DNA from 4 places in the Pseudomonas sp. B7 genome. Region 4 is predicted to be linked to each of the others. Evidence: predicted binding sites of a transcription regulator. Region 4 holds the regulator's gene; each other region holds the start of a gene.
What was found. The regulator FliA, encoded in region 4, starts transcription of late flagellar genes. The targets are predictions, from matches to a motif close to CTAAAGTTTNNNNNNNNNNNGCCGNTAA.

Region 1: flgM (flagellar biosynthesis anti-sigma factor FlgM) is a predicted target of FliA. The motif match lies at 868-895, and genes of this name have one in related genera.
Region 2: JKA62_RS02385 (methyl-accepting chemotaxis protein) is a predicted target of FliA. The motif match lies at 736-763, and genes of this name have one in related genera.
Region 3: JKA62_RS12950 (methyl-accepting chemotaxis protein) is a predicted target of FliA. The motif match lies at 1,399-1,426, and genes of this name have one in related genera.

What each region holds. Positions count from the first base shown of each region.
Region 1 covers NZ_JAERRE010000001.1:414,860-417,059, forward strand. Annotated here, with positions in the region: gene flgA (flagellar basal body P-ring formation chaperone FlgA) at 1-724, shown strand, start outside; gene flgM (flagellar biosynthesis anti-sigma factor FlgM) at 931-1,257, shown strand; gene JKA62_RS02060 (flagella synthesis protein FlgN) at 1,306-1,773, shown strand; gene JKA62_RS02065 (flagellar brake protein) at 1,869-2,200, shown strand, end outside.
Region 2 covers NZ_JAERRE010000001.1:486,433-488,632, reverse strand. Annotated here, with positions in the region: gene JKA62_RS02390 (transporter) at 1-602, opposite strand, end outside; gene JKA62_RS02385 (methyl-accepting chemotaxis protein) at 877-2,200, shown strand, end outside.
Region 3 covers NZ_JAERRE010000004.1:458,507-460,706, forward strand. Annotated here, with positions in the region: gene JKA62_RS12950 (methyl-accepting chemotaxis protein) at 1-1,283, opposite strand, end outside; gene JKA62_RS12955 (sigma-70 family RNA polymerase sigma factor) at 1,595-2,095, shown strand; gene JKA62_RS12960 (FecR domain-containing protein) at 2,095-2,200, shown strand, end outside.
Region 4 covers NZ_JAERRE010000010.1:42,373-44,572, reverse strand. Annotated here, with positions in the region: gene fleN (flagellar synthesis regulator FleN) at 1-522, shown strand, start outside; gene fliA (RNA polymerase sigma factor FliA) at 519-1,259, shown strand; gene JKA62_RS21610 (chemotaxis response regulator CheY) at 1,427-1,798, shown strand; gene JKA62_RS21605 (protein phosphatase CheZ) at 1,816-2,200, shown strand, end outside.

The DNA of each region.
Region 1 (2,200 bases), on a different contig from region 4:
TCCCCTCCGCAGAGGGCTTTGCGCGATGTCCGCCGTTTGCCTGTTTTTCGCTGGCAGCCCTGCCATTGCTGATGCGGTTACCTTGCCTGACATGCTTATCGGCGTCACTCAGGGCTTTCTTGAATTCACCGTAGAAGACTATCTGGCTACCAGTCAAACGGAAGGCCGTTATGAAATCGAGGTCAACCAGCTCGATCCACGCATGCGCATGCCTATGTGCGACAAGGAATTGACAGCGACACTGGAGAGTCCGGCACGTCCTTTGGGCCGTGTCACGGTGAAGGTCCGCTGCGAAGGCGCCTCCCCCTGGACGGTGTTCGTGCCCGCTCAAGTCCGCCTGTTTCGCGAGATTGTCACGACCACGCGGCCACTCAAACGCGCCGGCATCATCGAGCCGCAGGACGTGACCTTGCGCGAGCGCGACGTCAGCACGATCAACCAGGGTTTCCTGACGTCGGTGGATGAAGCCATCGGACAGAAATTGACCCGACCAACGGTCGCCGATCAAGTCATCACCCTGGTGCATCTGGAACAGGCGGAAGTGGTTCGCAAGGGCGATCAGGTGGTGATCACCGCCCGCAGCGGTACCCTCGCCGTGCGGATGCCGGGCGAAGCGCTGGCCAACGGCGGCCTGAAAGAACAGATTCGGGTGAAAAACCTCAACTCCCAACGGGTCATCAAGGCGCAGGTTGTGGCGCCCGGCCAGGTGGAAGTAGCGATGTAAGCGGCGAGTGAGCGGCAGAATGAACGGATATTTGAAAAGCCCCTGAGTACTCAAGCAGAAAACTGGCGCTGACCAGAGCTGTTCCCTAAACTGTGCCGCAGCAGGATCTGCAACGGCGCATGCAAGCTCATTGCTAAATGAGCCTAAAGTTTTCCAGGGGATGGCCGAGAACATGGCAAGCGTCCAAATTCCCAGAGGTTTTTAACATGGTCATCGATTTCAGCCGTTTGAACAGCTCCTCGTCACTTACGGGCAGTACACGTACCAGCAACGCCAAGGAAACCGCCGAAACCGGCACTTCCGCGCCGCTGAATACCCCGGCCGAACAGGCCAGTACCGCAAAAAGCGGGGAATCGGTACACCTCAGCAATGAGGCTCAACAGTTGCAGAAGGTCACTGACAAGCTGCGCGATCAGCCTGCCGTCGACAAAGCCCGCGTGGCCGAATTGAAAGCAGCGATTGCCGATGGCAGCTATAAAGTCGACAGCAACCGTGTAGCCAGCAAACTGCTCAACTTCGAAGCCCAGCGCTAGGCCTCGGTCTGCGCCAGGCTTTTGGACGCTTAAAACCCAAGGCCAGCCATGCACGACACTAATCTATTGCAACTGATCATCGACGACTTTGCTCCAGCTCAACAATTGCTGGAGTTACTGCAAACCGAGTCCCTCGCCTTGCACGGTCGCGACATGCCTCTGCTGGAAGAAATTCTGGCGAACAAGCAGGCATTGATCATTCTGCTCGAACAGCATGGCCGCAAACGCAGCGAAATCCTCGCCAGCCTCAATCTGTCGATCGACCGCGCCGGCCTGGAACAACTGGCCAGCCAGTCGAGCATCGGCGACCAGTTGCTGAGCCAGAGCGATGTCCTGACCGATCTGATCGCCCAGTGCCAGGCAGCCAATGCCAGAAATGGCCAATCGATCGTCATGCAGCAGGCCGCCACGGCCAATCAGCTGAAAATCCTCACCGGCGGCGAGCCTCCCGCGCTCTACGATGCCAGTGGCACCTTCTCCAAACTGCAGAAACCACGCGCGCTCAGCCAGGCGTGATGCTTTCTTCCATGCTTGCGCCCTATCAACGTGCGAAACATGCTGGCAAAATACTGGCCAGCCGTAGTCAAATTTTGTCTGGAGATTGATTTAACGTGTCCAATGATGACGCTCCGCAGCCCCCAAAGGTGCTTACCACGCCCCTGGAGATCTCCAGCAATCTGCGCCAGCTGCTTGAAAGCCATGATCCGCTGATCATCACCTTCCACGAGCGCAGCCAGCGCTTCCAGAGCTATCTGATCAAGGTTGACCGGGAAACCGCCACGATTGCCCTGGACGAGATGATCCCGCGCGATGGCGAACGCTTCCTGCTCGCCGGCGAGCCGTTCAAGGTCGAAGGTTTTCATGACGGTGTGCGCATTGCCTGGGAATGCAACGGCACGCTGAACATCGAAGAATCCAGTGGCGACCGCTTCTACACCGGCGA
Region 2 (2,200 bases), on a different contig from region 4:
GCGCCGAGTTCGGCGCGGTTGGTCGACAGTCGCGAGGACAGCAATTCGTCCTCGACCTGATCGACGCTCATGCTGGTCTTGCGCACGATCTGGGTCAGCACTTCGCCCTGATCGCGCAGTAGGTGCACCAGCAGTTCCGACGGCGAGCGAAAGCACTCACCGGCCTTCACCGAAGAACGCAGCTTGTCCACCGAATGCAGCGGTTGCAGACGCGCACTGACGATCAGTTTGCTGCGTACGCAAACCCACAGCGTCGACACGTCCGACGACACCATGCTGCTGAGGTTGAACACCACGTCGTTGACCACCGCCAGCAACGCCGAATCGACATGCTCGATGCGGGTCGAGCGCGAACCTTCGTGCAGCGCTTCGAAAAACTCTTCGGGCAGTTGCAGATGGCTTTTCATCCAGCGCTCGCACGCGGCATGAGCCAGGTTCAGGTGCAACCAGAGAAACTCATCGCCCTCGCTGTCGTCTTGCAGGCAGCGCAGGGCGGTCGCCGAATCCACCTCGCGCCCGCGTTCGCCAGGGCGAAAGCGAAAGCCGTAAAGCAGGCCGAACAGGTCAGGATCACGATGACTGATATCGAGGCTGTGGTTCATGAAGGCTCGCTGCGAGGAGGCGTCTGTCGCGGGATTTGCAGATTCACCTGAGCCGCATCATCGCAATGTCACATGACGCTTGTGTGACAGCAAAATGATGTCAAATCAACGCGTTACCGGCGGTCGGATTTTTCTCAAGAAGGGCGCTGGCACGCCGATCACGCATGCGTTAGGTTGCGCGCCTTCGGCCATGAGCCAAGGTCCGCCGACACGGATGTCCGGCACCAATTCACGTCTTACCGGGCGTGCCTCATCCCTGTCCTGAGTACCTGTGATGCTGCAAAAATCCCTGAGAGCGCAAATTCTCGCCCTGCTGAGCGGCAGCCTGCTGGCGATGCTGTTGATCGCGCTGGCCTGCTTTCATTTCCTGTCCAACGGCGTGCAGAACTACAGTCAATTGATTGCAGGTCCGTTGCACACCTCGCAACTGATCGATGAAGCCAACCTGCAATTCAAGGTGCAGGTTCAGGAGTGGAAAAACGTTCTGCTGCGCGGCAAGCAACCGGCGGATCTGACCAAGTACTGGGGCCAGTTCGAAGACCGTCAGCGCGATGTGCAGAGCATCCTCGGTGAGCTGGCCAACCAGAAAGGCCTCGAGCCTGCGCTGAAAACCCGTATCGAACGCCTGCGCGAAGAACATCGTTTGCTCGGCGCTGCGTATCAGAAGGGCCGTGATGCCTACGTCGCCGCCGGTGCCGATCCGACTGCGGGCGACGCTGCTGTCAAAGGCGTCGACCGTGCCGCCAGCGACCAGATGAGCGAACTGGTCGCCGAGCTGCGCAAGCAGGGCACCGAGCAATCGGCGCAGATCAGCGCCAGTGCCGATCGCACCGTGTGGCTGGGTCTGCTGGTGATGCTCGCGTCCGGTCTGCTGATCGGTTTGCTGAGCCTGTGGCTGGTCAACCGCAACCTGGTCGAGCCGATCAGCAAACTGATCGACTACGTCACTCAACTGAGCAAGGGCCGTCTGGTCGAGCGCGTGGCCAGTGACCGTCAGGACGAGCTGGGCAACCTGGCCGCCGCGGCCAACACCCTGCGCGATTTCCTCGCCGAAACCTTCAATCACCTGCAACGCAGCGCCAAGGATCTGGACAGCGCCAGCGGCGAGTTGAACGCCATCGCCACGCTGATGGCCGGCGGCACCAACGAGCAGTTCAACCGCACCGATCAGGTGGCCACGGCGATGAACGAAATGTCCGCCACTGCCCAGGAAGTCGCCCGTCATGCGGCCGACGCTGCGCGTGCGGCCGACGATGCTGACCAGTCCGCGCAGCAGGGCGAGAAGGTCATGCAGAGCACCATCCACAGCATCACCCAGATGCGCGGCGAAATCGCCAACACCGCCACGGTCATCCGTCGTCTGGAAGCCGACAGCGGTCGCATCGGCAAAGTGCTGGAAGTGATTCGCGGGATCGCCGAGCAGACCAACCTGCTGGCGCTCAACGCCGCCATCGAAGCGGCCCGCGCGGGTGAGGCCGGGCGTGGTTTTGCAGTGGTCGCCGATGAGGTGCGCAACCTCGCGCAGCGTACGGCGGAGTCGATCATCGAGATCAACCAGATCATCCACAGCGTGCAGACCGGTGCGGTGGACGCGGCCC
Region 3 (2,200 bases), on a different contig from region 4:
GTCTGCTCGACCACCTGACGACCGTCATCGGCCTGCTCGCTCGCGCCACTGGCGTGTTGCGAAGCGTCGGCGGCGTTGCGGGCGATTTCCTGGGTGGCGGCACCCAACTGATTGATCGCCGCAGCGACACTGTTGGTGCGCGCGCTTTGCTCGTCGGAGCCGATGATCGAAGCGTTGGACGATGCCATCACCCGTTGGGACAGATCGTGTACGTGGCGAGTCGCGGAAGACACTTCGGAGATCGAAGCGTGAATCCGCTCCACGAACTGGTTGAACGAACTGCCCAACTCGCCGAACTCGTCCTTGCTTTCCACTACCAGACGACGGGTCAGGTCACCTTCACCCTGGGCGATGTCCTGCATCGCGCGGCCCATGGTGATCAGCGGACGCATCAGCACGGTGATCAGCAGGCTCAGGAACACTGCAATCGCGCCCACCGCAACGAACATCGCAATCACTGCAGAGGTACGGAACTGGCTGAGTGCGGCGTAGGCCTTGTCGCGGTCGATCGACAGACCGATGTACCACTCGGCATTCGGCAGACCGGCAACCGGGGTGAACGACAGGATGCGTTCCTGGCCGTTGAGCACCACGTTTTGATTGCCCTTCTCGATGCGCACACCGGCGTTCGGGTAGATGTCTTTGAGGTTCTTCATCACCTGGTCTTTGTCCGGGCTGACGATTACCTGACCGTCACCGCTGACCAGGAACGCGTGGCCCAGGCCACCGAAGTCCACCGAGTTGATGATCTTTACCAGGGTTTCCAGGCTCAGGTCACCGCCCACTACGCCGAGCAGTTCGCCGTTCTTTTTCACCGGCATGGCGATGGTCACCACCAGCCCGCCAACGGCAGCCATGTATGGCGGGGTCAGCATGGTCTGGTCAGCGGCCACGGCCTGCTTGTACCACGGGCGCTGACGCGGGTCGTAGCCGTCCGGCATCTTCGCGTCAGGGCGCTGGGTGAACACACCGTTGGCCTGGCCGACGTAGGTGAACTGGAAGTTCGAGGTGAAGGCCGGTTGATCGACCAGGCCCGGGAAGTCGGCGTTCTTGCCTTGATGAGCGACGTTCTGCGCGAGGTTTTCCAGCACCAGAATCCGTCCGCTCATCCAGTTCTGCACACTGCTGGCGGTCAGGTCACCGGCCTGCTGGACCGAGGACTGGAGGTTCTGGCGAATCGTATTTCGCTGCAGATAGTCGTTGTACAAAGTGAACAGCGCGAACGCCAGGACCACAACGCCCGAGGCGGCCAGCAGGATTTTATGGCTGAACTTGAGATTCATTTCATGGGACTTCTTATGCGAAAAGTGGGGATGCGTTCCGGATGCAACATTCCATGTACAGCGCAGGCAGCGTTCTGACGGCTGCTCTACTTTGGTGCACGCATGTCTCACCAGTCTGTCGGCACGCTTCGGATAAAACTTAGGGCTTTGCAGGAAATGGACGGCATTTCTGGCAGATTCCCGCCGAACGGCGTGCCAGAGCGTTCGCTTGTCATTTTTTGATGACTGTTTTGCAGCGCCGGTTGCAAATTCTGTAACCCTTGATGACAATGCGACTAATTATCATTTGTGACGTTCGGGCTGTCGCGTTCATGTCCTCATCTGAGTTTGCAGTACAGGCGCTTTACAGTAGTCATCACGGCTGGCTCAACGGCTGGTTGCGCGCGCGACTGGGCAATGCCGCCGATGCGGCGGATCTGGCTCAGGACACGTTCGTGCGTTTGCTGCAACGCACCGAGCGTCTGGAACTCAAGGCACCTCGCGCATTCTTGCGCACGGTTGCCCGGGGTTTGGTGATAGATCATTGGCGCCGTGAAGAAATTGAGCGCGCCTATCTGGAAACCATCGCCCATTTGCCTGAAGCCGAAACCCCAAGTGGCGAATCCCGCGCATTGGTGATCGAACTGCTCGAGGGCATTGCCCGCATGCTTGAAGGCCTGAAGCCGAAAGTGCGTCAGGCATTTCTGCTGGCGCAGTGCGAAGGTTTGACCCACAAGCAGATCGCCGAGCAGATGGGACTGTCTCTGCGCTCGGTAGAACGCTACGTCGCCGACGCCCTGTTTCACTGCTACGTGCTGCGGTACGAAAACTGATGCCAGTGGATAACCTCTCGCTTGGCCGTCGCGCCGAGCCACCGCAACAGGTCGTCCGACAGGCCATTCACTGGCTCTTGCGCCTGCGCAACAACCATGGCAATC
Region 4 (2,200 bases):
CATGCCGGCCTGATTCAGGCGTTCAGCGACATCGGCGACAATCTCGACGTGCTGGTGATCGACACCGCTGCGGGTATTGGTGACTCGGTAGTCAGTTTTGTGCGCGCAGCGCAAGAAGTGTTGCTGGTGGTCTGCGACGAGCCGACCTCGATCACCGACGCCTACGCGCTGATCAAACTGCTCAACCGCGATTACGGCATGAACCGCTTCCGCGTCCTGGCCAACATGGCCCAGAGCCCGCAGGAAGGTCGCAATCTGTTCGCCAAGTTGACCAAGGTCACGGATCGCTTCCTCGACGTCGCCCTACAATACGTCGGCGCGGTGCCCTACGACGAAAGCGTGCGCAAGGCGGTGCAGAAGCAGCGTGCGGTCTATGAAGCCTTCCCGCGTTCCAAGTGCGCACTGGCGTTCAAGGCGATTGCACAGAAGGTCGACACCTGGCCGCTGCCCGCCAACCCGCGCGGCCACCTCGAATTTTTCGTCGAGCGCCTCGTGCAGCAAACGGCAGGACCTGTGCTATGACCGCCAGCGGTATGAATTTCTACAAGAAGTCGGCGCGTGACGCGCAGTACGAGTTGATCGAGCGTTACGCGCCACTGGTCAAACGCATCGCCTACCACTTGCTGGCGCGGTTGCCGGCCAGTGTGCAGGTCGAAGACTTGATCCAGGCCGGGATGATCGGCCTGCTCGAAGTCTCGACCAAATATGACGCCAGCAAGGGTGCCAGTTTTGAAACGTACGCGGGCATCCGGATCCGCGGCGCGATGCTCGATGAAGTCCGAAAAGGGGACTGGGCTCCGCGCTCGGTTCACCGCAATACCCGTATGGTCAGCGACGCGATTCGCTCGATTGAAGCTAAAACCGGCCGTGACGCTAAAGATCACGAAGTTGCGGCCGAACTCCAATTGAGTCTCGACGATTACTACGGGATTTTGAACGACACCCTGGGCAGCCGCCTGTTCAGTTTCGACGACCTGTTGCAGGACGGCGAACACGAAGGGCTGCACGAGGATGGCGCCAGTGCTCATCTGGAGCCGTCGCGCGATCTGGAAGACGAACGTTTCCAGGCCGCGCTGGCGGACGCGATTGCCAATTTGCCGGAGCGTGAGCGACTGGTGTTGGCGCTGTACTACGACGAAGAGCTGAACCTCAAGGAGATCGGTGAAGTCCTTGGCGTCAGTGAATCGCGGGTCAGCCAGTTACACAGCCAGTGCGCGGCCCGCTTGCGGGGGCGTTTGGGGGAGTGGCGAGCGCGCTGAAGGCAGTGTGGGGACACTGCGAACGAGGCTGGTGCGGTGGTGAACGGCACCGGTCTTGCTCTGTTGTGCTCCAGACAGTCATCGAGTGTTTTGCCGGATTGATTGAAATGGCGCGTCCAGGTGCTGGGCGCGTTTAAGACTGCTTGGAGGTCGAATTGAACAAAGACATGAAAATCCTCATCGTTGATGACTTCTCAACGATGCGGCGGATCATCAAGAACCTGTTGCGAGATCTCGGGTTCACCAACACCGTTGAAGCCGACGATGGCACCACTGCCATTCCGGTGCTCAACAGCGGCAGCATCGACTTTCTGGTGACCGACTGGAACATGCCCGGCATGACCGGTATCGACCTGCTGCGCCACGTGCGCGCCGATGAAAAGCTCAAGCACCTGCCGGTGCTGATGGTGACCGCTGAAGCCAAGCGCGAGCAGATTATCGAAGCGGCCCAGGCCGGCGTTAACGGCTACGTGGTCAAACCTTTCACGGCTCAGGCGCTGAAAGAAAAAATCGAGAAGATTTTCGAACGCATCGGCTGATGACGCGCGGGGGAGCTATGGAGCATAACGAATCTTCACAGGGCGACTTCGAGTCGACTCTGAAAAAACACGCCGTCGAACTGGTCGAAAGCCTTGAAAAAGGCAAGTTCGGCGACGCCGTGCAACTGATCCATGAGCTCAATCAGACCCGTGACCGTGGCCTGTACCAGGAAGTGGGCAAGCTCACGCGTGAACTGCACAGTGCGATCGTCAATTTCCAGATCGATCCGCACATGCCACAGGCTGAGGAAGTGTCGCAAATCACCGACGCTACCGAGCGCCTGGGCTACGTGGTCAAACTGACCGAAGCTGCCGCCAACCGCACCATGGATCTGGTGGAAAGCGCGACCCCCGTGGTCAATGGCCTGGCTGACGAAGCCCAGGCCTTGAGCGCCGATTGGG